One region of the Subtercola sp. YIM 133946 genome, then DNA from elsewhere that is predicted to be linked to it. Evidence: predicted binding sites of a transcription regulator. Region 1 holds the regulator's gene; the other holds the start of a gene.
What was found. Region 1 encodes HspR, which represses chaperone genes until heat shock. Its sites were predicted from a motif close to AAGTTGAGTCNNNNNGACTCAACTT; they were not measured.

Region 1 (14,265 bases):
TGTCGACGTGACGACGTTCAGCGAGCAGGCGAAGTCGCTCATCCTCGACGACATCGAGAACGACCTGCGCATCGCCCGCAGCGTGCTCGGCTATCTGCCCACGTCGAGCCGCCGAGCGGTCGCGCTGGCGCAGGGGCTCTTCACCGAACTCACGGCTCGACTGCGTGCGACGCCGGCCGCCGTGCTCGCGCAGACGCGCATCCGGGTGCCCAACCCCGTCAAGCTCCGCATCGCTGCTTCGGCCGCGGCGGGGCGCCTACCGAAGGAGATTCCGTGAGCCCCGACAGCCCCGAGAGCCCGCAGACTCCGGGCGGGCCCGACGACGTGCCGTTCGACGAGGCCGAGACCGTGGAGATCACCCGTCTCACCGACGGCGACGGGATGCCCGGCGTGCCGTTCGACGAGGCCGAGACGGTCGAGATCACCCGTCTCACCGAGCTGCCCGGCGTGAGTGCCGCGTTCGACGACGTCATGGCCACCGCCAGGCCGCACGCCGTCGTGATCGGCGCCGGAATCAGCGGACTCGCGGTCGCCGGCCTGCTCACCCGCGAAGGCTACCGGGTCACGCTCGTCGAGAAGCGCGAGAGCGTCGGCGGCCGGGCCGGGCTCTGGGAGAAAGACGGCTTCCGCTTCGACACCGGCCCGTCGTGGTACCTGATGCCCGAGGTGTTCGACCACTTCTACCGACTGATGGGTACCACCGCCGCCGACCAGCTCGACCTGCAGAAGCTCGACCCGGGCTACCGTGTGCTGTTCCAGGACGAGCACAACGCCGTCGACATTGCGGCGTCGCGCGACGAGAATCTCGACCTGTTCGAGTCGCTCGAACCCGGGTCGGGCGTGCGCATGGCGGGCTACCTCGATTCGGCCGCTGAGACCTATGACCTGGCCAAACGCTACTTCCTCTACTCGACCTTCGAAGACCTGCGTCCGCTGCTCACCGGGCCGGTCACCAAGCGTTCGCCGCGGCTGGTGCGCCTGTTGGTCGAGTCGCTGAACAGCTTCGCTGGGCGCACGGTGCGCGACCCGCGGCTGCTGCAGATTCTGGGCTACCCCGCCGTCTTCCTCGGATCGTCTCCATATTCCACTCCGAGCATGTACCACCTGATGAGTCACCTCGACCTCGACGACGGGGTGCTCTATCCGCAGGGCGGACTGCACCGGGTGATCGAGACCATCGAACGACTCGCCCTCGAGGCCGGGGTCGAGATCGTCACCGGGGCGAGCGTCAGCCGCATCGTCACCACCGATGACGAGGTGGAGGCGGCCGCGCATCCGGAGCCTGCGCCCGGAGCGTACGACTACGACACGCACGAGTTCGACACCAACGTCATCGACCGTGACGAGCTGCGCCGCGTGCTGGCAGGCGAGATCGACGACGACGCCGTGCGCCCCAGCGCTGGCACGCCTCACGGCAGCGCAGCCAGCACCCCCACCGGAGGCACCTCCACCGAAGGCACCCCCGGTGACGGCGACCCCGGCGATGGCGACCCCACCGTGCCTCCCGGCAGGTCAGGCGCCGCCCCGGCCCGGGTGTCGGGCATCCAGTACCTCGACGCCGCCGGAACCGCCCACTCGCTCGACGCCGACATCGTGGTGGCGGCCGCCGACCTCGAGCACGTCGAGACCACGATGCTGCTGCCCGAGCTGCAGACGTATCCGGCCTCGTACTGGAACAAGAAGACCGCCGGCCCCAGCGCCGTGCTGATCTACCTGGGTGTCTCGGGCGAACTGCCCGAACTGCTGCACCACACCCTGTTCTTCACCAAGAGCTGGAAGTCCGACTTCACGCAGATCTTCGGAAAGACCGGCATCGCGGGCCTCGGCCGGCGCGGCGCCACGTCGGTGCCGAGCCCGGCGTCGATCTACGTCTGCCGGCCGAGCGCCACAGATGCCTCGGTGGCGCCCGAAGGCTCGGAGAACCTGTTCGTGCTGGTGCCGATCCCCGCCGATCCGTCGATCGGGCACGGCGGCGAAGACGGCGCCGGCTCGCCGCAGGTCGAGGCGATCGCCGATGAGGCGATCGCGCAGATCGCGTCGTGGGCGGGCATCCCCGACCTCGTCTCGCGCATCACGGTTCGCCGCACCGTCGGCCCTGCCGATTTCGCCGACGACCTCAACGCCTGGAACGGCACCGCCCTCGGCCCGGCGCACACCCTCGGGCAGAGCGCGTTCTTTCGCGCCGGCAACGTGAGCAAGAAGGTGAAGGGGCTGTACTACGCGGGCGGGTCGACCATTCCCGGCATCGGATTGCCGATGTGCCTGATCAGCGCCGAGCTCGTCATCAAGCGCCTGCGCGGCGACACCTCCACCACGGCCCTCCCCGAGCCGCCGCTCACCGTGCGCGAGGCCACCGCCGCACCCGAGCCGGCCCCGGCGCCCACCCCCGACTCCGCCTGATGGGCCTGCTCTACCTGCTCGGGCTCGCCGTCGCGCTCACCGGAATGGTGCTGCTCGACCGGCGGTTCCGCCTCTTCTTCTGGGCCGATGCACGCCGCGCCGCCATCGTGCTCGTCGTCGGCGTGCTCTTCTTCCTCGCCTGGGATCTCGCCGGCATCGGCCTCGGCATCTTCTTCCGCGGCGAGACCAGCTTCATGACCGGTATCGTCGTGGCCCGCGAGCTGCCGCTCGAAGAACTCTTCTTTCTCACCCTGCTCTGCTACCTCACCATGAACCTCTTCTCGGCGGCGAACCGGATGCTCGGCCGCACCGCCGCGCAGGGCCGCCGCACCCCGGGGGGCCGCCCGTGACCTACTGGGGTCTGAACGCCTTCTTCCTGGCGGCCGCCGTGCTGCTCGCGATCGTCGCGCGCATCGTTCGCCGCCGACCGCGGCTGCTGCCGCTCGTCGTCACCGCGGGCATCCTGCTCGTCGTCACGGCCGTCTTCGACAACGTGATGATCTCGATCGGCCTCGTCGGCTACGACCGTGCCCTCATCTCGGGCGCCTTCATCGGCGTGGCCCCCCTCGAAGATTTCGCCTACGCCGTCGGTGCCGTGCTGCTGCTGCCCGCCCTCTGGGCCCTGCTGCCGAACTTCTCAGGACATTCGGGTGCCCGTGTGGATGATCCACGAGACTCCCGCAATGTTCTGAACGATGCGCGACCGGAGGGGGAGTCACGGTGAACACTCTGCGCCAGGTGCTGCTCTCGTCGCGGCCGCTCTCGTGGATCAACACGGCCTTCCCGTTCGCGGCGGGCTACCTGCTCACCACCCGCGACGTCGACCTGACTTTCGTGCTCGGCACCCTGTACTTCCTGATTCCCTACAACCTGGCCATGTACGGCATCAACGACGTGTTCGACTACGAGTCCGACCTGCGCAACCCGCGCAAGGGCGGCGTCGAGGGCGCCGTGCTCAGCCGCGCGCTGCATCGGCCGACGCTCATCGCGGCGGCGGCCACGAACATCCCGTTCCTGGTGTACCTCGTCATCGTCGGCTCGCCGCTGTCGTGGCTGGTGCTCGCCGTCAGTGTGTTCGCGGTCATCGCCTACAGCGCCCCGCGTCTGCGTTTCAAAGAGCGCCCGTTCGTCGACTCGCTCACGTCGAGCACGCACTTCGTGAGCCCCGCGGTCTATGGCCTGGTGCTCGCCGGCGCCGTCTTCACTCCGCAACTGTGGGCACTGCTCGTCGCCTACTTCCTCTGGGGAATCGCCAGCCACGCCTTCGGTGCTGTGCAAGACATCGTGCCCGACCGCGAGGGCGGCATCGCGTCGATCGCCACGGTCATCGGCGGCCGGCAGACCGTTCGGTTCGCGTTCGCGGCGTACGTGCTGGCCGCAATCCTCATGCTGTTCACGGCGTGGCCCGGCCCGATCGCCGGCCTGCTGGCACTGCCGTACGCCATCAGTGTGCTGCCGTTCTGGTCGGTCAGCGACGCGGATGCCGAACGAGCCAACCTCGGCTGGCGCCGTTTTCTCTGGCTGAACTTCTTCACCGGGTTCATCGTGACGCTGCTGCTCATCTGGTACTGGGCCCTGACCGCCGCGCTGGTTGAGTAGGCGCGCAGCGCCGTATCGAAACCTCACGCGGGTTTCGATACGCTCCTGCGGAGCTACTCAACCAGCCTCGACCTGCGTCGCCTTCGCCGAGACTGGGATGAGCACCGCGAGCCCGATGGCGATGACGAGCACGATGCCCAGGATGCCCCAGTACTGCGCGCCGCCGATGGAGACGAAGATGGCGAACGCCGTCGGTGCCAGGAACGTCGCGGCTTTGCCCGTGGTGGCGTAGAGGCCGAAGATCTCGCCCTCGCGGCCCGCCGGAATCATGCGCGCGAGGAACGACCGGCTGGCCGACTGCGCCGGGCCGACGAACAGGCAGAGGGCGAGCCCGAACGTCCAGAACGCGATCTGGCCCGAATTGTGCAGGAAGAACACCGCGAGGCCGCAGACGACGAGACCGATCAGCGCCGCCACGATCACCGGTTTCGGCCCGAGCCTGTCGTCGAGGCGCCCGACCAGTACGGTCGAGAGCCCGGCGGTCACGTTGGCGGCGATCGCGAAGATGATGACCTCCGAGGGCGAGAAACCGAAGGTTCCGGCCGCGAGGATGCCGCCGAACGTGAACACGCCGGTCAGGCCGTCGCGGAAGACCGCGCTGGCGATCAGAAAGTAGAGCGTCTGGCGGCTCGTGCGCCAGAGCCGGGCGATGTCGCGGCCGAGGCGGGCGTACGAGGCGAAGAAGCTGACCCTGTCGCGCCGGGCGGCCGCGGGGGCGTGGTACTCGGGCACGGCGAGCAGCACCGGCAGGGCGAAGACGCCGAACCAGATGGCCGCGATCAGCATCGACACCCGAACAGAGAGGCCGTCGGCGCTCGTCACACCGAACAGCCCCACGTCGGGGTGGATGAAGCCGAAGTACACGATGAGCAGCAGCACGATGCCGCCGAAGTAGCCCATCGACCAGCCGAACCCGCTCACGTTGCCGATGGTGCGGCGGGTCGACACGCTCGAGAGCATGGCGTTGTAGTTGACCGTCGCGAACTCGAAGAACACGGTGCCCACGGCGAGCAGAGCGAGGCCGAGCCAGAGGTAGTCGGGTGTCGCCTGCACGAAGAACATCAGCGCCAGAATGACGACGACGATGTACGTGTTGACCGCGAGCCACAGCTTGCGCCGGCCCGAGACGTCAGAGCGCTGGCCGGTGATCGGCGCGAGCAGCGCGACCAGCAGGCCGGCGACACCCAGAGTCCAGCCGAGCTGTGCCGACACGAATGTCTCGTCGCCGAACGGATGGCTGGTGCTGTTGCCGGTGAGATAGACCGTGAAGACGAACGTGGTCGCCACCGCGTTGAACGCCGATCCGCCCCAGTCCCACAGGCCCCACGCGAGAACGCGCGAGCGCGGAATGGTCGCCGCGGGCCCTGCGGCGCTCGCCTGAGTTGCAGTCATGAGCACACAGTACAGTTCGACGGTAAACCGACGGTGTATTTAAAGTTGAGTCAAGTTAGCTCAAGTTTTTCGTCGAAGAGCTTGACAGGGAGGGACGCTCCGGTAAACTTGAGCGTAGAAGACTCAAGTATGCATCACATGGGTCTGCATCATCTTAAGCCGGCCGCAAGGCCAAGAAGGAGTAAAGCACATGGCTCGTGCCGTAGGAATCGACCTCGGAACCACCAACTCAGTTGTGTCCGTGCTCGAAGGTGGAGAACCCACCGTCATCGCCAATGCGGAGGGTTTCCGTACCACGCCGTCGGTCGTCGCATTCACCAAAGACGGCGAGGTGCTCGTCGGTGAGACCGCGAAGCGCCAGGCCGTCACCAACGTCGACCGCACCATCGCGAGTGTCAAGCGTCACATCGGTACCGACTGGACTGTCGCCGTCGACGACAAGAAGTACACCCCGCAGGAGATCTCGGCCCGCATTCTCGCGAAGCTGAAGCGTGACGCCGAGTCGTATCTCGGCGACAAGGTCACCGACGCGGTCATCACCGTTCCCGCGTACTTCAACGACGCCGAGCGCCAGGCCACCAAGGAGGCCGGTGAGATCGCGGGCCTCAACGTGCTGCGCATCATCAACGAGCCGACCGCTGCGGCGCTCGCGTACGGCCTCGACAAGGGTAAGGAAGACGAGCTCATCCTGGTCTTCGACCTCGGTGGCGGTACCTTCGACGTGTCTTTGCTCGAAGTGGGCAAAGACGACGACTTCAGCACCATCCAGGTGCGTTCGACCGCCGGTGACAACCGCCTCGGCGGCGACGACTGGGACCAGCGCATCGTCGACTACCTGGTCAAGCGCTTCAAGGACTCGACCGGTGTCGACGTCTCGAACGACAAGATCGCCAAGCAGCGCCTGAAGGAAGCGGCTGAGCAGGCCAAGAAGGAACTGTCGGGCTCGCTCTCGACGACCATCCAGCTGCCCTACCTCTCGCTGACCGAGAGCGGCCCTGCCAACCTCGATGAGACCCTCAGCCGCGCGAAGTTCGAAGAGCTGACGCAAGACCTGCTGGCCCGCACCGAGAAGCCGTTCCATGACGTCATCAAGGAGGCCGGTGTCTCGGTCGCCGACATCTCGCACGTGGTTCTCGTCGGTGGCTCGACCCGGATGCCCGCCGTCGTGTCGCTCGTCAAGAAGCTGACCGGTGGTCGCGAGCCCAACAAGGGCGTCAACCCCGACGAGGTCGTGGCCGTCGGTGCCGCACTGCAGGCCGGCGTGCTGAAGGGCGAGCGCAAAGACGTTCTGCTCATCGACGTCACTCCGCTGTCGCTCGGCATCGAGACCAAGGGTGGCATCATGACCAAACTCATCGAGCGCAACACGGCCATTCCCACCAAGCGCAGCGAGACCTTCACGACCGCAGACGACAACCAGCCGTCGGTGGCCATCCAGGTCTTCCAGGGCGAGCGTGAGTTCACCCGCGACAACAAGAACCTCGGTACGTTCGAGCTGACCGGTATCGCACCGGCTCCGCGCGGCATCCCGCAGGTCGAGGTCACCTTCGACATCGACGCCAACGGCATCGTGCACGTGTCTGCCAAAGACAAGGGCACCGGCAAAGAGCAGTCGATGACGATCACCGGCGGCTCGTCGCTGGCGAAAGAAGACATCGAGCGCATGGTTCGCGAGGCTGAAGAGCACGCGGCCGAAGACAAGAAGCGCCGCGAGGCTGCGGAGACCCGCAACACCAGCGAGCAGCTCGCCTACTCGATCGACAAGCTGATCAAAGACAACGAAGACAAGCTGCCCGACGACGTCAAGACTGAGGTTCAGGCCGATGTGGATGCTCTGAAGAGCGCCCTCGCCGGTGACGACGACGAGGCGGTCAAGACCGCGTTCGACAAGCTCAACGAGAGCCAGTCGAAGCTCGGCCAGGCCATCTACGCCAACTCGCAGGCCGACGAGGCCGCGGCGGCATCCGGTTCTGAGGCGCCCTCTGAAGAGGCTCCCTCTGACGAGGATATTGTTGACGCAGAGGTTGTCGACGACGACGAAACGAAAGAGCAGAAGTAACAATGGCCGTAGACGAATCAAAGCATGGCGGTAACGACCACAGCGACGAGGAGTCAGGCCAGGGCAACCCGACCGGGTCAGGTGCAGACGCAACTGACCCGGTGACGGGTGAGCCGGTTGAAGACGCGTCGTTCATCGAGGCCGAAGGCCCCGATGTCGAGACGCCGACCGGCGACGACGATTCAGAAGGCTACTCCGAGGCAGCAGAGGAAGGTGAGACCGTGGGCGAAGGCGAGCTCAACGACGACGACCTGAACTTTCTCGATGCCGTGAGCGCCGGCCAGACCGACGACTCCGACCTGGCCGCCGAGCGGCTCGCCGACCTGCAGCGGGTGACCGCCGAGTACGCGAACTACCGCAAGCGCACCGAGGCGAACCGAGAGATCGAGCGTGAGCGCACGGTCGGCGAAGTCGTCAAGGTGCTGTTGCCGGTGCTCGACGACTTCGACCGTGCCGAGAAGCACGGCGACCTCGCCGAGGGGCCGTTCGTGTCGATCGTGGCCAAGCTGCGCGTCGGTGTCGAGCGGTTCGGCCTGACCCCGTTCGGAGCGAAGGGCGACATGTTCGACCCCCAGATCCACGAGGCCATCTTTCAGCAGCCGAGCGCCGACGTTCAGATCGAGACCGTCGCAGATGTCGTCGAGACCGGGTACTACCTGGGCTCGTCACTGCTTCGCGCGGCGAAAGTTGTCGTAGCGGTGCCGAATGGCTAGCCAGGACTGGTTCGATAAGGATTTCTACAAGGTGCTGGGGGTGTCGAAAGACGTCTCTGAGGCTGACCTGAAGAAGCAGTATCGAAAGCTGGCCCGCCAGTACCACCCCGACTCGAACCCGGGTGACGCTTCGGCCGAAGCCAAGTTCAAAGAGATCAGCGAGGCCAACTCGGTGCTGTCTGATCCCGAACAGCGCAAAGAGTACGACCAGATTCGCGCGATGGGTTCTGGTGCTCGCTTCACGGCGGGTGGCCAGGGCCAGTCGGGCGGCTTCGAAGACGTGTTCGGCGGCATGTTCGGGGGCGGCGGCCGGGGTGGGGGCGCGAGCAACGCGAACTACTCCTTCCAGCAGGCCGGGTATGACGACCTGCTGGGCGGCATGTTCGGTGGCAACCAGGGCTTCGGCCAGCCGAGCGGCGGATTCCGCGGCTTCGGCGGCCCGACCAGGGGCCGTGACATCAGCGCCCGCACCACCGTCGACTTCGTCACTGCGACGAAGGGCGACACGATCAAGCTGCAGACCTCCGACGGCGGCACCATCACGGTGAAGATTCCCGCCGGTGTGTCTGACGGCCAGAAGATCAAGCTGCGCGGCAAGGGCGAGAAGAGCCCCGACGGCGGCGAGGCGGGCGACATCGTTCTGACGGTGTCGGTGCGCAAGCACCCCGTCTTCGAACGTGACGGGCTGAACCTCCGGGTCAACGTGCCCGTGACCTTCGTCGAGGCGACGCTGGGTGCCACCATCGAGGTTCCGACCCTCGGTGGCGACCCCGTCAAACTGCGGGTCGGCGCAGGCACCCCGAGCGGGCGCGTGCTGCGGGTCAAGGGCCGCGGCGTCGAGACAGCCAAGGGCACAGGCGACCTGCTCGCCGTGGTTCAGGTCGCGGTTCCATCGCACCTGTCGGCCGAGGCCCGTGAGGCCCTCGAGGCCTTCCACGCTCTCGAACCGCAGGAGAACCCGCGGGCCGAGCTGCTGGCCAAGGCCCACGAGTAGCACGACCACACGCCGCTGGTTGAGTAGGCACGCGCAACAACGCTGGTTGAGTAGGCACGCGAAGCGAGCCGTATCGAAACCGGTGACAACATAGAGAATCACGAAAGGCGAACAGGAGGGCGATGAGCGTGCCAGTGAACGAAGACGCCCCCCTGTTCGCCATCGCCGTCGCCGCCGAGCTCGCCGAGATGCACCCGCAGACGCTGCGGCAGTACGACCGGCTCGGCCTCGTCGTGCCCAAGCGCACCGCCGGTAAGTCGCGGCGGTATTCGCTGCGCGATGTCATGCAGCTGCGCGAGATAGCGCGGCTCGGCGCCGAGGGCATCACCCTGGAGGGCATCCGCCGCATCCTCGACCTCGAGAACCTCAACCAGCAGCTCGCCACCCGCGTGCGCGAGCTCGAATCGGCGCTCGCCGACGAGCTGCTCAACCGCCCCGGCCGCCGCGTCTTCGCGGCCGGCGCCGAGGGCGACATCGTCAGCCTGAAGAGCGGAACGCGCACCCAGCGCCGCACCGAGGTCGTCGTCTGGCGCCCCTGACGGCTGCGAGAATGGGGGGCATGACCACTGCGCCCCTCGGACTGCTGCTCGACATCGACGGGCCGATCGCGTCACCGCTGACCCGCTCGATCGTGCAGCCGGGCATCCTCACCGACCTGGTGAAGCTAGCCTCCGGGGGTGTACCGATCGCCTTCATCACGGGTCGCAGCGACGCGTTCGTTCGCGAACAGGTGGTTGCCCCGCTGATGGCCGCGGGGCTGAGTGCGGCGCTGGCGTCGGGCGGCCGCATGTTCGTGGTCTGCGAGAAGGGCGCGGTGTGGTTCACTCTGGGCCCCGGCGGGCCCGGTGAGGTCGAGGTCGACACCAGCGTGTCGCTGCCGCAGTACTTTGCCGACGAGATCAGACGGATGATCGACGACCGTTTCGCCGACACCATGTTCTTCGACGCCACCAAGCGCGCCATGGTGTCGGTCGAGCAGCGCACCGAGGTAGATCACGCTGTGTTCCAGGCCGCCCAGCTCGAGTACAACGAGCTGGCGTTCGACCTGCTGGTCGAGCACGGGCTGGGTGCCCGGTACGGCGACCGTGAGGTGGCGAACGCCGCCGGCGACGTGCCTTTTCGCATCGACCCGACGATCATCTCGAGCGACGTGGAGTCGGTCACGCTCGACAAAGACCGCGGCGCCGAACGGGCGCTCGGCTACTTCACCGAGCTGGGCGAGGTTCCGCACGTCTGGCGGTCGGTCGGCGACTCGCGCAGCGACTACAAGATGGCCGACTACCTGTACTCCGCTGGGTACGACGTGGCGCACGTCGACGTGCGGCCGGCCGACGGGGTGCTCGACCGCCCGTACCGGGTGATCATCGAGGGCGACCTCGTGCACGACGAGGCGGGGGCGGCGTTTCTGTCGTACTGGGTGCAGAAGCTCGGCCTCTGACCGTCAGGGCGAGTCGGTACGCGACGGCGGTTTCGAGGCGGGCGCGTGTGAGACGCCGGTGAAGACCGGTGCGCTGTTCGCGCGGGCGAGGGCCCGGGTGGCTGTGCGCTGCTGCCACGCGTCGCGCAGGCGTCTGACGAAGACGGTGAGCGACAGGTCTTCGTGCAGGCAGTACGCCGCGATGAGGGCGACGGCGCCTGCGCTGATGATGACGTTGCGGATGATCTGCGAGACCACATCGCCCTGAACGGCATCGGGGATGTCCATGGTCTCAGCGATGCTCGCCGAGGCGAAGAAGATCGTCACCGCTACGGCGAGATGGGTCTGGATTCCCTCTTTGAGGCCGACCAGAGCGAAGAGCACGACGACCCACGCCGCATACCACGGGTGGATGACCGTCGACGAGAGCACGGCGGCGGCGAAGGCGAGCGCGAGACGGGTGAGCGGATCGATCTTGCGCATGGTGAACATGATCCACGCGACGAACACGACCATGAGCGCGAGGGCCGCCATCTTGACGATCGAGACCGGCGTGGTGCTGTCGAGGCCGAGGGCGTCGAACGTGCCGCCGAACGCGCCGGAGATGATGCTCACCGGGGCGTACCAGTGCTGCACGGTGCCGGGCGTGGCGAGCGTGAAGATCCACCCGAAACCGACGTTCGTGACCCAGCCCATGGCGGCAAGCACGGCGCCCGACAGTGCGAACGTCGCAATCCAGTACTTGAGGGTGCTGCGCAGGGTGCGGCTCTGACCCGCCCAGATGATGCCGATGACCGGCAGTGCCAGCAGAGCGATCGGCTTGACCCCGATGGCAGCGGCGACGAGCAGCGTGGCGACGATCGGGTGTTTCGTCAGGGCGTAGTACATGCCGGCGACGATGAACGCGAGCATCAGGGCGTCGTTGTGTCCGCCGACGACGAAGTTGAACATGATCAGCGGGCTGGCGGCCACGAGCCAGAGTATCTTCGTGGGGTCGAGCCCGCGCAGCCGCGCGATGCGGTAGGCGTAGAGCGCAATCACGACGGCACTGGCGACGGCGATCATCCGGAACAGAGCGATGGCGGTGACCGGTGAGGTGTTCACGGCGCCCATGATCATCTGCTCTATCCAGAGCCACAGCGGGCCGTACGGCGTCTTGGCGTTGGCCCACATGGGGTCTGCGCCGATGTTGAACCACCCCGGCAGTGCCGAGATGCCGTCGTAGTAGGGGTTGAAGCCCGCGAGCATGAGGCGGCCCTGACCCACGTAGGCGAACATGTCGCGCGTGTAGAGCGGCACCGTGCAGATCAGCGGCACCGCCCAGGCGATGCTCGCGGTGATGACGCGGCGAAGAGCTTCGTCGGGAGCGTTTCGCATCTGCACGCCGAGCTTCAGCCAGGCGATGATGAGCAGGATGCTCGCGGCGATGACCACGATCGACAGCACGTACCCCGCCACGTCGTTCGACCGCAGCGTGCTGATCACGGGCCAGCTGAGCACGTTCGAGCCCGGGCCGATCCAGCCGACGCCGAGCGATCCGAGCGCGATGAAGAGCGTCGCCACCAGCCCCAGAACCAGCGGTGAGCCGAGTTCACGCCTCAACATACTTCTCACTGTAAATACTCTATGAGATGGCGGCTGTTAACGGCATGACCGTGAGCTAAACACTGGCGGAAGACCTCCCTTTTCGCTAAACTTGAGTCAGGTCGGCTCAGGTTTGGGCCGCCACCCTCTTTCGAACAACGATTCGTCAACACCGGCAAGGAAGGTACCAGCCAGATGCAGCCGCAGAGCGGTCAGCAGAATGAGGAGCAGCAGAGCGCCCTCGAGAAGTACGGCGTCAATCTCACCGAGATCGCCGCCAGTGGAAAGCTCGACCCCGTCATCGGTCGAGACGCAGAGATCCGCCGGGTCAGCCAGGTTCTGACGCGGCGCACCAAGAACAACCCCGTGCTCATCGGCGAGCCCGGCGTCGGCAAGACCGCCGTGGTCGAGGGCCTCGCCCAGCGCATCGTCGCGGGCGACGTGGCCGACTCGCTGAAGGGCAAACAGCTCGTCTCGCTCGACCTCGCCGCACTGGTGGCGGGTGCGAAGTACCGCGGCGAGTTCGAAGAGCGGCTGAAGGCCGTTCTGAAGGAGATCAACGACGCCGACGGCCAGATCATCACGTTCGTCGACGAGCTGCACACGCTCATGGGCGCGGGCGGCGGCGAGGGCTCGGTGGCGGCCTCCAACATGCTGAAGCCCATGCTCGCGCGCGGCGAGCTGCGCCTCATCGGCGCGACGACACTCGACGAGTACCGCGAGTTCATCGAGAAAGACGCCGCGCTCGAACGCCGCTTCCAGCAGGTGTTCGTGGGCGAGCCGAGCGTCGAAGACACCGTCGCCATTTTGCGCGGCCTGAAGGAGCGCTACGAGGCGCACCACAAGGTCTCGATCGCCGATGCCGCTTTGGTCGCCGCCGCGTCGCTCTCGAACCGGTACATCACCGGTCGCCAGCTGCCCGACAAGGCCATCGACCTCATCGACGAGGCCGCCTCGCGGCTGCGCATGGAGATCGACTCGGCCCCCGTCGAGATCGACGAGTTGCGCCGCAGCGTCGACCGGCTGAAGCTCGAAGAGCTGGCGCTGAAGAAGGAGAAAGACGACGCGAGCAAGCAGCGTCTCGAGCGTCTGCGGGCCGACCTGGCCGGGCGGCAGGCCGAACTCGGTGTGCTGCAGGAGCGCTGGGAGAAGGAGCGCGCAGTGCTGAACCGCGTCGGTGAACTGAAGACGCAGCTCGATGCGGCGCGGATGGCGGCCGAGAGGGCCCAGCGTGAGGGCAACCTCGAGCGGGCATCCAAGTTGCTGTACGGCGAGATTCCCGTGATCGAGCGTCAGTTGCGCGAAGCCGAGAGTGCCGAGCAGAACCCCGACGTCGAGCGCATGGTGAACGATCAGGTCACCGACAGCGACATCGCGGCCGTGATCGCCGCCTGGACAGGCATTCCTGTCGACCGGCTCACCCAGGGCGAGACCGAGAAGCTGCTCAACCTCGAGGGCGAGCTGGGTAAGCGCCTGATCGGCCAGAAGACGGCCGTGCGCTCGGTCGCCGACGCCGTGCGGCGCACCCGCGCGGGCATCTCCGACCCGAATCGCCCGACGGGCTCGTTCCTGTTTCTCGGTCCGACCGGCGTGGGCAAGACCGAGCTGGCCAAGGCGCTCGCCGAGTTCTTGTTCGACGACGAGCGGGCGATGATCCGCATCGACATGAGCGAGTACGGCGAGAAGCACTCGGTGGCGCGGCTGCTGGGCGCCCCTCCCGGGTACATCGGCTACGAGCAGGGCGGCCAGCTGACCGAGGCCGTGCGTCGGCGCCCCTACTCCGTCGTGCTGATGGACGAGATCGAGAAGGCGCACCCGGAGGTGTTTGACGTGCTGCTGCAGGTGCTCGACGACGGGCGGCTGACCGACGGGCAGGGTCGAACGGTCGACTTCAGGAACACCATCCTGATTCTGACCTCGAACCTCGGCTCGCAGTACCTCGTCGACCCGACACTGTCTGACGAGTCGAAAGAAGAGCTCGTCATGCAGGTCGTTCGCCAGGCCTTCAAGCCCGAGTTCGTCAACCGGCTCGACGACATCGTGGTGTTCTCGGCGCTGTCGCATGACGACCTCGCCCAGATCGTGTCGCTCTACGTCGACCGGCTCG
Region 2 (14,265 bases), on a different contig from region 1:
GCGTTCGATCGATTCGGTCCAGATCGGGTCGGGAACCAGGTCGCTCGACACCACCCCGATCTTCGGCCGAACGAACCGGAAGCCGAGCGTCTTGGCCAGGCGCAGGTCGCGCTGAACCGTGGCGGCGCCCTCGAGGGCGGTCATCGGGCGCGCGTGGCTGCCGCTGGAGTGCAGGCGGGTGTCGATCCACGACCCGTAGTTGGTCGGCTCGAGGCGGTAGTGATCGAGCAGGGCGAACCAGCGGTCGATCCACGCCGTGCTCGGCTCGGGGTAGTTCTCGACGTGGCCCTCGCCGAGAATCTCGACCCCGGTCGCGCCGACGTCGGCGACTGCGGCCAGAGCCGTCTCGAGGTCGAGAACGGTGCCGAAGTCTGACATGAAGCTGTAGAGCGAGACACCGTACTGGAAGGGGGAGCCCCCGCCATCGGGCGAGAGCGTGACGAACCTGGTCACGCGGTACACCGAGGGCTGGTGCTCCTCCGGCACGTACGACATGCGCAGACGCAGTTCGATCGACACCCGGTGGGTGCCCTGGGGCAGCCCGCCCTCGAAGGGCACCGTCACGGTGGCCGCGTTATCGAGCTGCCAGCGAACGCCGTCGCTCTGCCACAGCTGGTCGAGGGTGTAGGTCTGGCCCTCCAGCGTCCAGAGCGGCACCTCGGCCGGAACGTCGACGAGGTCGCCGACCCGAACCGACACCCCGTCGATGAGCGAGGCGGCCATGCCCCGATACGAGGGCATGCGCAGGCGCAGCTGGAATCCGGTGACGTGCTCACCGTCGCGAACGTTGCGGAAGCCGACGGACTGGATGAGGTCTCTTTCGAGAAGCATCGTTGCTCACTCTCGTGTCAGGGTGGGACACTGATGACGTTAGCATGCTTATGTCGCATTTGCACATAAGTCTGCCCAGAAGGTTCTAAAGGAGCGGCCATGACCGAGACGACCTCGCGAGGCATCGAGTGAACCCCCGCCCGTTCGCCGACCTGACGGGCAAGGTCGCCGTCATCACCGGCACGGGCAGCGGCCAGGGCAGAGCGGCCGCCCTGGCATTCGCCCGCGCCGGTGCCACGATAATCGGCTGCGATCTGAACACAGCGGGCGACGCCGAGACGCTCGAGCTGGTTCGCGCCGCCGGCGGAACGATGGTCAGCACGGCGCCCCTCGACCTCGGCGATGAGACTGCTGTCGCAGCGTGGGCGGCCGGCATCGCGGCCGACCATCAGCGCGTCGACATCGTCTACGCCAACGCCGCGGCCACCCGGTTCTCGCCGTTCGAATCGACCACCGCAGACGAGTGGCATTTCGTGCTGCGCAATGAGCTCGATGTCGTCTTCTTTGCGCTCAAGCACACATGGCCGCTCCTGCGGGCAAGCGGCTCCGGTCGCGTCGTGCTCGTGGGGTCGACCGCCGGAATCTCCGGGTCGACCACCAACAGCCGGGTGGCACACACGGTGACGAAGGGCGGCATCGTCGCCCTCACAAAACAGCTCGCCGCCGAGGGCGCTCCCGACGGCATCCGGGTGAACTGCGTGAGCCCCGGCATGATCGCCACGCCGGCGACGGCCAACGATCTGCTCGCGCACGATCATCCGATGGCCTCGATCGCCGAGGCCATTCCGTTGAAACGCATCGGAACACCCGACGATGTCGTGGGGTGTGCGCTGTTCCTCTGCTCAGACGAGGCAGCCTACGTCACAGGCGCGAACCTCGTCGTCGACGGTGGATGGTCGGCGGTACTACCCGGCTGACTCGGCCGCTCGGCCGGCGACGCGCTCGCTCGCGGGCGGGGCGTCGAGCGCGACCGCGAAGGCGGCCCCCGTCTTCTCCTCGAGGTCACCGACGCTCACGCCGGGGGCGACAGAGCGCAGCACGAGGCCGTCGGGTGTCACGTCGAACACGGCCAGGTCGGTGATGATGCGGTGCACCACACCCGCCCCCGTCAGCGGCAGGTCGCACCGCTCAACGACCTTCGGCGTGCCGTCTTTGGCGGTGTGCTCGGTGATCACGATCACCCGTGGTGTGCCGGCCACGAGATCCATCGCCCCGCCCATGCCCTTCACGAGCTTGCCCGGAATGGTCCAGTTCGCCAGGTCACCGTTCGCAGCCACCTGCAGGGCGCCGAGAATCGCGATCTGCACGTGGCCGCCGCGGATCATCGAGAACGAGGTCGCCGAATCGAAGAAGCTGCCGCCCTCGACGAGGGTGACGGTCTGCTTGCCGGCGTTGACGAGGTCGGCGTCTTCGTCACCCTCGAACGGAAATGGGCCCATGCCCAGCAGCCCGTTCTCGCTCTGCAGCGTCACCGAGACGCCGGGCGGCAGATGGTTCGCGACCATCGTCGGAATGCCGATGCCGAGGTTCACGTATTCGCCGTCGCGAAGCTCCTGAGCAGCGATCGCTGCCATCTCGTCTCGTGACCAGGCCATGGTGCTGCCGCCCTTCAGACGCCGGCCGCGGTGCGCGGCCGAACGGTTCGTTGTTCGATCTCCTTGTCGCGCGCGGTCGCCTGAACGAGCCGCTGCACGAAGATTCCCGGGGTGACGATGATGTTCGGGTCGAGCGCCTCGTCGACGACCTGTTCGGCCTCGACGATGGTCACCCGTCCCGCCGTCGCGACGTTCGGGTTGAAGTTGCGGGCCGAATGGCGGTAGATCAGGTTGCCCGAACGGTCGGCGCGGTAGGCGTGCACCAGCGCGACATCGGCGACGATGCCGCGCTCGAGCAGGTAGGTGTGGCCGTCGAACTCGTGCAGCTCTTTGCCGTCGGCCACCGGGGTGCCGACACCGGTCTTCGTGTAGAAGCCCGCGATTCCTGCGCCCCCGGCACGCAGCCGCTCGGCCAGTGTGCCCTGCGGCACGAACTCGACCTCGAGCTCGCCCGAGAGAAACTGCTGCGCGAACAATCTGTTCTCACCGACGTACGACGCCAGCACCTTCGTCACCTGGTGGTTCTCGAGCAGCAGGCCGAGGCCCTTGCCGTCGATGCCCATGTTGTTCGACACGATGGTCAGATCGGATGCTCCGCTGTCGCGCACCGCCTCGATCAGGTCGAACGGGTTGCCGCTCAACCCGAACCCACCGACCGCGATCGTCATTCCGTCGCCGATCACGTCTCGCAGAGCATCCGCTGCGCTGCTGTAGACCTGGGTCATCTGCCCTCCTTCATTGCACACGGAGCCGCCCACAACGTGGTCGCAGCGCCGCGCTGCCGACGGTACGGGCATCCATTGCCCGGGTCAACGGCCGCCCGTAGAGTGGTTGGAATGTGGGCAACCCAGAACGTCGTGTCTACATTGTGGACATACGGAGGGCTCGGATGACCGAGGTGAAGGGCGCACAGGTCGTCGGCCGCGTCGGCCTCATCGTGCGGGCCGTCAGCGCCGACGCCAAGACCGGCATCACGACCGCCGAGGTGGCCCGCCGCACTGGCATCACCCGGCCGACCACCCACCGGCTGCTCACCTCGCTCGCCGCCGAAGGTTTTCTCGACCACGACAACCGCACGGCGAGGTGGTACCTCGGGCCCGAGCTCTACCTGCTCGGCGCCCTCGCCGCCGAGCGCTACGACATCGCCGACGTCGCTCGGGAGAGCGTCGAACTGCTCGCCCGTGAGACCGGCGAGAGCGCGTTTCTCTCTGCCCGCCGCGGCGACGAGACCGTCTGTCTGCTGCGCGAGGAGGGCAGCTTTCCGGTGCGGTCGTTCGTGCTCTACGAGGGGGTTCGGTTTCCGCTCGGCGTCGCGTCGGCCGGAATCGCCATCCTCGCCTTTCTCAGCGATCCCGAGGTCGACGAGTACCTCACGCGCGAGCCACTCGCCGACCGGTGGGGCGAAGAGCACTCCGCCGACAGCCTGCGCAGGCGCATCGCCGAGACCCGGGCCCTCGGCTACGCCGTGAATCCGGGCCTCATCGTCGAGGGCAGCTGGGGCATGGGCGCCGCCGTCTTCGACACGCACGGCAAGCCGGCCTGGGCGCTCAGTCTCACCGGCATCGAGTCACGGTTCAGCGCCCGCCGCCGGCCCGAACTCGGCCGCCTGCTGCTCGAACAGGCCCACCGCGTCACGAGGCGCCTGCACGACCTGCCCGGATGACGGTCCGCGGTGGCGGGTGGCGGAGTGCGGGGCTGCGCGGCGGGGCTACGCGTGGCGGGCTGCGGGCTGCGGGCTGCGGGCTGCGGGGCATCATCGGATGCCCCCACCCAGCGGGGGCATCCGGTCGCTGGTGTTCTAGCTGTCGAGTGTCGCAGGGTCGCGGTGGGTGAGCCAGCTGTTGATGCGGTGGAAGTCGGGGGTGAAACCATTGGCCACGCCCCAGAGCACAGCCTGGATGCGATTGCTGACGCCGATCTTGCGGTAGATGGTGCGCACATGGGTCTTGAGCGTGTTCGGGCTCAGGTAGGTCAGCGCGGCGACCTCCTCATTCGTCTTGCCCTGGGTGATCAGGGCGAGGATCTCTGACTCGCGGTCGCTCAGTCCTTCACGGCGACCCGGCCAGTCCAGCCCGGATGACACACCCGACCTCTTGGGGATGGCGCTGACCACCCGCTGACCCGCATGCACCGCTTCCAGCGCCGCGACGAGCTCCCGTGCCGGCAGGGCCTTCGAGAGGTAGCCGTGCACGCCCAGGCGCTGGGCGCTCTCGATCAGTTCGGGCTGGAAACTCCAGGTGTAGACGACCACTCGCCTGGCCAGCGGGTTGCTGACGAGCTCGCCGATGTCACGATGGTCTGACTCCGGCTGGGCGAACGTGTCGTACAGAACGATGTCGACGCTCTCGGTCAGCGGCTTGTTGGCGTCGATCTCGGTGACGACGATTCTCTTCCGGTAGTGGTCGAACATGTGCGCCAGGCCCGTGAGCACGATGTCGTAGTCGTCGACGAGCGCGACGGTGATGGGTTTGCTCACAGTCTCAGACATGCCGCCTACCGTAGCCGAATTCAGGGAGGTGAGATTCACGCTCAGGGGTGATTCGGCGCTGAACTGTTTCAGGTTGAGTAATGGTGGTTTGTAGCGCGTCGCAGAATGGGAGCAGAGTGTGGGAACCCTGATTTACGGTTCACCGGGAGCTGAGATCGAGTTCGACGACCGCGCCCTGATGCATCTCCGCAGCGTTGTCATCGCGAAGCTCCGCCGGGAGGAGAAGTTCACCTTCACCTGGGACGACACGCTCACCGGCACGACCAAGACGCTGTGGTGTCACCCGGCGATCCCGATGCAGTTCGTCGTCGCGGCGGGCGAGGACCTCCCGCTGAATCGCGCCTGGCTGCAGGAGCTGACCCTCTCGGCCAACAGCGGACCAGGGCTCCGTTTGGTGCCGGAGCCCGACAGCGCTCCCCCAGAGTCCCGCCACCCCGCGCGGGCTCAGTAGACGGATGCGACTACGCCTAGGCGACGGTCACTGTGGCGGGCGCCGGCGAGCGTTCTTGAGTGCGTAGAGCTGCCGGTCGGCCCGGTCGCGAAGTGAGTGCGGCGTGTCACCGGGTGACGCTTGCGCGAGCCTGAAAGACCACCCGGTGCCGAACTGGTCGCGAAACCGGTCGATCGATGAGGTCGCGTCGTCAGCCGTGGTGTCGGGCATCACGATGAGGAATTCGTCGCCTCCGATGCGGGCGACGGTGTCGAGGCGCCGAGTGGTCTCCTGTAGTCCGCGAGCGAAGTCGATGAGAAGCTGGTCGCCGGCCGCGTGACCCTGCGTGTCATTCGTGTGTTTGAAGTCGTCGAGGTCGAAGATCGCGATCGTCATCGGCAGACCCGATCGTGACGCGCGGTCGAGTTCGAGACCGATGCGTTCGTCGAGTCCTGACCGATTCAGCACCCCGGTCAGCGGGTCTGTCTTGACCTCGCCATCCAGTTTCGACTTCAGGTACGACGCAGCTTCGAGACAGAAGACCGAGGCGAGGGCCAGATTGATCCAGGTGATGAACACGTGCTCGATCGGGTTGACGAACAGCGACGTCGCCGAACAGATGAACGCGCCCGCGATGACGGCCCGGGCCACGCGTCGCCGGTAGAACCAGCCGAGGTACGTGGCGAGCATCGGGTACAACACCACATTGTTGATCGATGCGACAGGCGCTGTCGACACCGCCAGCTGCAGGGACGTGACGAGAAAGAACACGATCGTGCCGGCGAGCCCCACGCCTCGCGTGAACCGTGCGCCGCGAAGAATCGGAGTTCCTGCCAGAATCAGGGTGAGCCCGATCCAGCACCACGTCCAGACGCTGCCGAACGGATTACCCGTCGACGTGAAGACGTCGACCAACCCACTCGCCGCTATCACCAGGCCCGCCGCAGACGTGACCCAGGAGAACGCAGGAATCCCGGCCGGAATCAGCGCGCCTCGCCACCTAGCCATTCGGTATCTCCCCCCACACGTCAATTATCGTGCAGGGCGCCCCACTCGCCGGCCCGACTGTGCCGCATCCACCGTCTGCGCCCGCGAGACAGAGCCTCGCCGGCTCACCGTCAGCGCCGTTGCGGTCGACCGGGTCGCCACTCCTCGCGCCCCTCGGGCGTCAGGTCGAGGGAGCCCCACAGCGTCCACAGCAAGTCGAGATGCCGATCATCCTGACCGGCACTGCTGGGTGGTTTCTGGGCCGTGTAGAAGTGCCGGATGCTCCCCTCCCGTCGGGTGAAGACCGTCATCAACGAGCTCAACTCTCCCGAGCTCGAGATCCCTCCGCTGTCGCGTGAATAACTGCCGTCGGGGTCGGCGAGCAGGCGCACATTCCGCCACCCGCGACTGCGCCCGTACGCGCGGAGCGGCGCCAGGGGCGACGGCGCGACGATCGCAAAACCGACGCGTTCGGCCAGATCGGCGGCGGCACCGTCGAATCCGTCGATAAGAGACGTGCACATTCGACACGGCTGCTGCGTGCTGCCGTCGAACATGAAGTTGTACAGCATGACCGTCGAGTGTTCACCGAAGAGGTCGCTCAGTCGAACGACCGTCGAACGGTCGGAGGCGTCGATATCGCTCGGCCCCTCGAGAAACTCGTAATCGTCGACCACGCTGCCGGGCGGCAGCGCCCGACGCTGCTCGGCCACTGCCTCGATGGCCCTGGTGAGCTCGTGCTCCGCTTCTCTGAGCTGGTCGCGCGCGACCGCGTACCCCTCGTCTGCCTGTGGCCACCGCGGCCCGCTCATCTCCATGAACCCAATCTCGCAGCACAGAGCTGAAGATCCAAGCCTGGATATTGGCACTCTCGGGTGTGGAGTGCTAACATTTTTCCCACGAAGTTGAGTCACACCGACTCATACACACAAGAAAGGGGAATCCTCATTATGGCAATGTCTTTCGATCCTTTCAGCGAGCTCGACCGTCTCACCGGCAACCTGCTCCAGTTCCGGCCGGGCCCGAAGTTCATGCCCGTCGACCTGTATCGCGAAGGTGACCAGTACATTCTGAACGCCGACCTGCCCGGCGTCGACCCGGGATCGGTCGACGTCGATGTCGACGGTCAGCTGCTCACCATCCGCGCGCAGCGCACCGCCGCCGCGCACGAGGGCGCGAAGTGGTTGACGCAGGAGCGGCCCAACGGTACCTACCTCCGCCAGTTCAGCCTCGGCGAGGGCGTCGCGTCAGAGAAGATCTCGGCGACGTACGACAACGGCGTGCTGTCGGTCGTGATCCCGGTCAGCGAGAAGGCGAAGCCACGCAAGATCGAGATCAACGCGGCGCAGACGCCCGACGATCAGAAGACGATCACCGTCTGACAGACCGGTGCGGGGCGGCGCCTGAGCGACCCCTCACCCGCCCCGCACCCAGCATTCATGGTTGGAGGTGTTCTGCTGTGTACAACGCCACTTCCGTCAGGGAAGAGCCGGTCGATGAGCGGTTCCTCGACGTCATTCTCGGCGACCAGGATCTAGCCGACCTCGCCTTCTGGATGATCATCCAGAGCGAGTGGCCCCCAGTAGTGAAAACCGGCTGCACAGACGACTGCCGTCCCGCCGCGTGGAGCGCGCCCGAGACCACTCGCGAGCATCCTCGCGCGGAGCACGTCACCGAGATCGCGCCGTGGATGCGATCGCCTCCGTCAGCGGCGGGAGCCCGGTAGACACGAGGGCGCGGGAGCACTCATCTGAGCGAGTGTTCCCGCGCCAATGTGTGCGTCTGGGTCACCGGCGCACTCGCCGAACGGAACGATGCTCGACCGCCAACACGCTCACGCATCCCACGATCAGCACCAGGAGCGCGAGACTGATGGGGCCGGTGCCCAGACCGAGGCCGCCGCGTGCGGGCGGCACGGCCATCCAGTCGGCGAACGACGCACCCAACGGCCGGGTCACCACGTAGGCGAACCAGAATGCGGCGACAGCATTCATTCGAAAGGCGAGGTACGCCACAGCGGGTACGGCGATGATGACGGCGAACAGGATGCCCGACCCGAGGTAGCCCAGGTCGAAGACCGTCGCGGTGAGGTCGCCCGCGGCCGTGCCCAGGGCGAACGTGGCCAGAACCGCAGCCCAATAGAAGGCCTCGCGGCGCCGCGTCGTGATGCTGTGGATCGACAGGGTGCCCTCGCTGAGACGCCACACCACGAAGACCACCGCGAGCACGACCGCGAAGACCACCGTCGAGACGGCGTACGGGATGCCGAGCCCGACATGGGCGACGTCGGCCGCCATCGTGCCGAAGACGCTGACCAGCACCACGGTCATCCAGTAGATCCAGGGTGAGTACGCCGTCGCGCGAAACTGAACGACGAGCGCGATGACGAGCGCGATGCCGGTGAGGGGAATCACGACGACCGGATCGAACGTCACCGCGAAGAAGTCTGACGTCGTCTCTCCCATGCCCGTCGTCAGCACTTTCGTCACCCAGAACAGTACCGAGACCTCCGGAACCTTCGACGCGCGGGTGGCCGCGACCAGCCTGCTCACCACTCGGCGCCTCTCGTTTGTTGCGGCGCGATGAACACCAGCGCCACGCAGGTGATCAGCGCCAGGGCGAGGTGCATGAGAACGAGAATGAACACCCCTGCGGCCGGCTGACCCGTGTAGAGGATCCAGGCGTCGGGAGCGAAGCCGACGACCGTGACGATGACCGCCAACCAGACGTAGAGACGACGGGCACGGGTGCTCACGAGTGTGACGAGCGGCCAGGCCAGGGATGCGAGCACGACACCGATGATGGTGAGCTTGCCGTAATCGGAGAAGGCGTAGTGCTCATACCCCTTCGTCGCTGGGTAGAGCAGCACGCCCAGACCCACGAGGCCGGCGCACGCCAGCAGTGATGCCGCGACGGCGACGACGGTCGCGACGACGAAACGCAGAAGTCGCGGCTGACTGCGGCCGAGCGGCAGATCGATGCAGAAGGCGTCGAGAAGTCGGCGACCGGGTCGCGGCAGAGGGCGGTCGCGCGAACCTGTCATCTCTGCTCGTCTCTGCCTGCGGCACGTCAAGGATGCCCGAACGGGCGCCTCACGCCACGCTACGGTCAACGCCGCCCGGCGGCATCGGTCGCGCGGGTGATCTTCGCGTCATCACGGAGGATGACACGACACGGATGCCCGGCCGGCAGCCCGCGAGAAGAACGACCCGAACGGCCCGCGCTGCTACCGGAGGGCCCTGCGCTGCGCCTTGACCACGGCGGCCAGGGCGGGCGTGGCGTCTCGGGCGAACCGCGGAAAGTTGAGAAACCCGTGCGGCATCGACGGGTAGCTGATCAGCTGCACCGGCACCCCGGCCGCGCGCAGCGCGTCAGCGTACTGAACACCGTCATCGTGCAGTGGGTCATGCGCTGCGACCTCGATCAGCGCAGGCGGCAGCCCGGCGAACGACTCCGCGAGCAACGGTGACACGCGCCAGTCGTTCCGGTCTCCGGCGTAGATTTCGTCGAACTTCCGCATGTCGGCGGCGGTGAGGATGAACGCGTCAGCGTTCGTGCGGCGAGACTCCGAGTCGTACGCCCCGGTCACCGGGTAGAGCAGCGCCTGGTGCCTGACGGCCGGGCCCGCCTCATCCCGCGCCATCAGCGCGACCACGGCGGCGAGGTTTCCGCCGGCGCTTTCGCCCATCACGCCTATTCTCCGGGCGTCTGCGCCCAGCTCGTCGGCGTGGGCGGCCGCCCACTTCAGGCCGGTGAAGCAGTCGTCGACACCGGCCGGGAAGGGATGCCGCGGTGCGAGCCGGTAGTCGACCGACACCACGATCGCCCCCAACCGGTGGGCCACCGTGCCGCAGATCCAGTCCCCGCCACGAAGATCGCCGAACACGAAACCGCCGCCGTGGAAGTACACGATCAGCGGCAGCCGCGCCCCGCGACGTGACGGTGAGTAGATGCGCACGCCGATCCCGTCGACGGTTCGGTCTTCGGTGGTCACGCTCCGCGGCCGCCGACCCATCAGGATCGACGCGAACAGCTCCGGCGCCCCGGCCCCGCTGTTGCGCGCAATCTCGGCGTCGGTGGCCGACGCAACCGACGCACCAGGCATACGCCGCATGATCTTACCGATTCGCCGCATCCCAGGCGCGAGAGGTTCCATGCACACGACCCTACGTCGTGTACGCACCGGTTCACGAGTCGTGGGAGAGGGCGGCCCGAGTTTCAAGCCCGCGATCGCTACCAGGCATGGTGGGCGAGTATTCGGGCAGCGACACCGGCGTGGGTTAGGGTATCGGCTGGAACGGGGGCGGCATGAGCGCATCAGGGGGCGGGGTGCCGCGCCGGTTCTGGGTCGGGCTGATCGGGCTGATCGTCTATGTTCTCCTCGCCGCCGTCGCGAGCGACGCGCTCGGGGATCTGCTCGGGCCAACGCCTGATGCGACGGCACAGTTCGCCATCACCCATCTGGTCGCGCTGCCCATCCTCATCGCAGCTGGGATCGTTTTCGCGTGGCGGTCGGGCTGGTGGAGTGACGTCTGGCACGAGCCCAGCGTCGCCCGTGGCCGCCCGCGACGCTGGTGGTGGTTCCTCGTTCCGCTGCTCCTGCTCGTGCAGGTCGCCCTGCAGCTGAGCGGCACACAATGGTCACAACTCACGGTCGGGCTCGTTCTGGTCGTCATCGTCGGCACAACCCTGGTGGGTGTCGGTGAGGAGCTCTATTTTCGCGGCATCCTGATCGTCTCGCTGCGTGGCGGGCACTCCGAGATCGTCGTGTTGATGGTGTCTGCGATCGTGTTCGGGTTGGCGCACACGGTCACCCAGCTGTGGCAGGGCCTCCCGTTGCCGGTCATGCTCTTCCAAATCGCGTTTCTCACGATGGACGGGGTTCTGTACTACGCCGTTCGGCGGGCGACCGGGCTGCTCTGGGTTGCGATGCTGGTGCACGGCCTCACCGATTTCTCGCTCTATCTGCAGAGCGGTGGCACCAGGGATACCGGATTCGACGTCGCGCCGGCCGCGGGGTACATCGGTGCCGTGCTCGGTCTTCTTGCCCTGCTCGTGCTGGTCAGCGTCATCCGGGAGACCATCCGCGCCCGGCGGAGCGTCGCAAGGGCCACAGAGAGCTCGGCTCCGGGCTTTCGAGCGGATTGAACGGGCATTCTCCCTCCCGCTGAGCACGAACTGGCCCTTTCGTGTCAGGCTTACGTCATGTCTGACAGGGAGCCTCGGCTCGCCCATCACCCGACTGGAACGCGCCTTCTCCGTGCGTGACGTCGTGATAGTCGGCGGCGGACCGGTCGGGGTCTTCCTCGCGACCCTTCTGGCCGAAAGCGGCCTCGACATCGCAGTGTGGGAGAAGAGACAGGAGGAATACCGTTCATCCCGAGCAATCGGCATCCATCCCCCGTCGCTGGCGGCGTTCTCTGCAGTCGGCGTGACCGACCAGATCCTGCGGCGCGCGGTTCTCATCCGTCGCGGCATCGCCCGCACGGGCGGACGCACACTCGGCACCGTCTCGTTCGCGAGGGTTCACGGCGACTTCCCGTTCGTCGCCGCGCTGCCGCAGTTCGAGACGCAGGCGCTTATCGAGCGGCGTCTCGAGGAGCTCGCTCCCGGTGCGATCCGGCGCGGCATCGAGCTGACGGGTCTCGACGACCACGAGCCCGACAGGGTCGCACTGCGAGGGCACGATGCCCACGGCGACGTCTTCGAGGTCGCCCGTTTCGTCGTCGGGGTCGATGGTGCCCGAAGCGTCGTGCGACATCTTCTCGGTATCCGCGCCCGACAGCGGGTCTACAACGCACCGTTCGTCATGGGCGACTTCCGCGACGACACGGATGCCGGCGACGACGCCGTGGTGCACCTCGAGTCTGACGGGGTCGTCGAGTCCTTCCCCCTACCCGACAGCCGTCGACGCTTCGTCGTACGCACAGCGGCCCCGTGGGCTCACCCCAGTGCCCGCGACGTGGCGGATCTCGTGAAGCGGCGCACCGGAGCGGATGTCGATCCGGCGACCAACTCCATGATCAGTGTGTTCACCCCGCAACGACGCATCGCCGAGAGTCTCGTGCAGGGACGCACGTCGCTCATCGGCGACGCCGCCCACGAGATCAGCCCGATCGGCGGACAAGGCATGAACCTCGGCTGGCTCGACGCGGCCGCGCTGGCGCCCCTCCTCGTCGCCGGCGTCCGAGAGGGCCGCGTCGACACTCCGACGTTCGCCGACTTCGAACGTCAGAGACTCACAGCCGCGTGGGGGGCTGCCAAGCAGGCAGAGGCGAACATGGCGATGGGGGGCCCGATCGGGGGGCTCCGCAAGTGGGCGCGGGATATCGGCTTCGGGCTCGTGCTCGCCAGTCCTGCCAGTCACGTTCTCGCGCGTTCGTACACCATGAGTCGGTAACCCGATGCGTTCGGCGAAGAACCCCGCTCGTCGACCCGCCAGACGGGTTCCGCTGACCACCAGCTCGATCGCGATCACCGGCCAGGCAACCAGGGTTGAATTAGACGACGACATCGGTGCGGTCGTGATCGGTTGCGCTGCTCAGACACCGTCGTATTCGGCGTCGGTGATGTGTTCGAGCCAGGTCGTGGTGGCGGCGGGGTCGTCGCCGTTCTCGAGCATCGCGATGTGCTCCATGAACGTGCCTCCGGATGCTGCGTGAAAGTGCTCCTCGCCCGGCGGAGTGTAGAGCGTCTGGCCGGGGTGCACCTCGATGATGTTCCCGGCGCGGTCGCCGAAGCGTGCAACACCCTGGGTGACGCGCAGGTACTGTCCGCGGGCGTGCGAATGCCAGGCTGTGCGGGCGCCGGGCGCGAACTTCACGATGGCCACGGTCATCCGTTGGTCGCCTGTGTGTGGTGCTGCGACGACATCGAGCCAGACGTCGCCGGCGAACTGCGCGGCGGGGTTCTTCGGTGTGGGGTTCTGCGGTTCGATCTGCATGTATTCCTCTTGTTCTCGTCTTCTGTGGATCAGTCTTTGTCGTCGAAGACCCGACGGGCGACGTTCATGGCGCCCATACCCTTCGGCCAGCCTGCGTACACATCGCTGTCAGTCGTTCGGGTTCCTTCGTACTGGGTGGTGACGGGTACGTTCAGTCTCCGTAGGAGAGGGATGCTGATAGCTCGCGGGTGGCGTTGATCTGGGCCTGGATGGCGGCGAGGTTTGCTTCTTCGCCTTCCATGCCGTCGGCTCCGGCGATGAACCTCTTCGGCAGCTCGTCGGAATCCGCGAGCGTGACGAGTGCCTGGCCGAGCTTTCTCGGGTCGCCGCCCTGCTGGCCGTTCATGCCCTTCCACGCCTCGATAGTGTGGGTGGTGAGGTCAGCGTAGTCTTCGATGTCGAGCTCGGGCCAGATCGTCGATGAGCCTTCGACGAGCAGCTCGGTGCGGAAGAAGCCCGGTTCCACCGACATCGTCGAGATGCCGAAGCGCTCGACGTCGAACCGGAGCGATTCCATCCATCCTTCGAGGGCGAACTTCGACGCGGCGTACGCGGCGCAGAACTCCTGGCCGATGAGCCCGGCCATCGAGGTGACCGTGATGACCTGCCCGGCACGCTGTTCACGCATGATGGGCAGGATGGCGCGGGTGACGTTGAGGGGGCCGAAGAAGTTGGTCTCCATCTGCGCCCGGAACTGCTCCGGGCTGATGTTCTCGAAATAGCCGGCGTAGAAGTTGCCCGCGTTGTTGACGAGTACGTCGATGCGGCCGAATCGCTCGATCGCGGCATCCTTCGCCCTCTCGGCGGCGGCCGGGTCGGTGATGTCGAGTGCGACGGTCAGCAGGTTCTCGTGATGGCCGATCGCGGCGAGTACCTTCTGCGGGTCACGCCCGGTCGCGACGACCTGGTGGCCCGCGGCGAGGGCTGACTGGGCGATGTCGATGCCGAGCCCACGGCCGGCCCCGGTGATGAACCAGACGTTGTTGTTGGT

Region 2: V3W46_RS14395 (Hsp20/alpha crystallin family protein) is a predicted target of HspR. The motif match lies at 7,234-7,258, and genes of this name have one in related genera.

What each region holds. Positions count from the first base shown of each region.
Region 1 is NZ_JAZHPE010000050.1:116,171-130,435, forward strand. Features, by position in the region: gene V3W46_RS17565 (phytoene/squalene synthase family protein) at 1-277, shown strand, start outside; gene crtI (phytoene desaturase family protein) at 472-2,400, shown strand; gene V3W46_RS17575 (lycopene cyclase domain-containing protein) at 2,400-2,750, shown strand; gene V3W46_RS17580 (lycopene cyclase domain-containing protein) at 2,747-3,124, shown strand; gene V3W46_RS17585 (prenyltransferase) at 3,121-3,999, shown strand; gene V3W46_RS17590 (MFS transporter) at 4,057-5,391, opposite strand; gene dnaK (molecular chaperone DnaK) at 5,582-7,450, shown strand; gene V3W46_RS17600 (nucleotide exchange factor GrpE) at 7,453-8,163, shown strand; gene V3W46_RS17605 (DnaJ C-terminal domain-containing protein) at 8,156-9,157, shown strand; gene V3W46_RS17610 (heat shock protein transcriptional repressor HspR) at 9,280-9,696, shown strand; gene V3W46_RS17615 (hypothetical protein) at 9,717-10,595, shown strand; gene mptB (polyprenol phosphomannose-dependent alpha 1,6 mannosyltransferase MptB) at 10,599-12,179, opposite strand; gene V3W46_RS17625 (ATP-dependent Clp protease ATP-binding subunit) at 12,354-14,265, shown strand, end outside.
Region 2 is NZ_JAZHPE010000045.1:66,438-80,702, reverse strand. Features, by position in the region: gene V3W46_RS14440 (C-glycoside deglycosidase beta subunit domain-containing protein) at 1-831, opposite strand, end outside; gene V3W46_RS14435 (SDR family NAD(P)-dependent oxidoreductase) at 960-1,748, shown strand; gene V3W46_RS14430 (CoA transferase subunit B) at 1,737-2,426, opposite strand; gene V3W46_RS14425 (CoA transferase subunit A) at 2,441-3,151, opposite strand; gene V3W46_RS14420 (IclR family transcriptional regulator) at 3,316-4,089, shown strand; gene V3W46_RS14415 (response regulator transcription factor) at 4,225-4,914, opposite strand; gene V3W46_RS14410 (DUF7882 family protein) at 5,033-5,365, shown strand; gene V3W46_RS14405 (GGDEF domain-containing protein) at 5,393-6,352, opposite strand; gene V3W46_RS14400 (DUF899 family protein) at 6,463-7,149, opposite strand; gene V3W46_RS14395 (Hsp20/alpha crystallin family protein) at 7,282-7,713, shown strand; gene V3W46_RS14390 (hypothetical protein) at 7,791-8,057, shown strand; gene V3W46_RS14385 (COG4705 family protein) at 8,119-8,883, opposite strand; gene V3W46_RS14380 (DUF6069 family protein) at 8,880-9,374, opposite strand; gene V3W46_RS14375 (alpha/beta hydrolase) at 9,558-10,436, opposite strand; gene V3W46_RS14370 (CPBP family intramembrane glutamic endopeptidase) at 10,640-11,479, shown strand; gene V3W46_RS14365 (FAD-dependent oxidoreductase) at 11,592-12,731, shown strand; gene V3W46_RS14360 (cupin domain-containing protein) at 12,873-13,274, opposite strand; gene V3W46_RS14355 (SDR family oxidoreductase) at 13,426-14,265, opposite strand, start outside.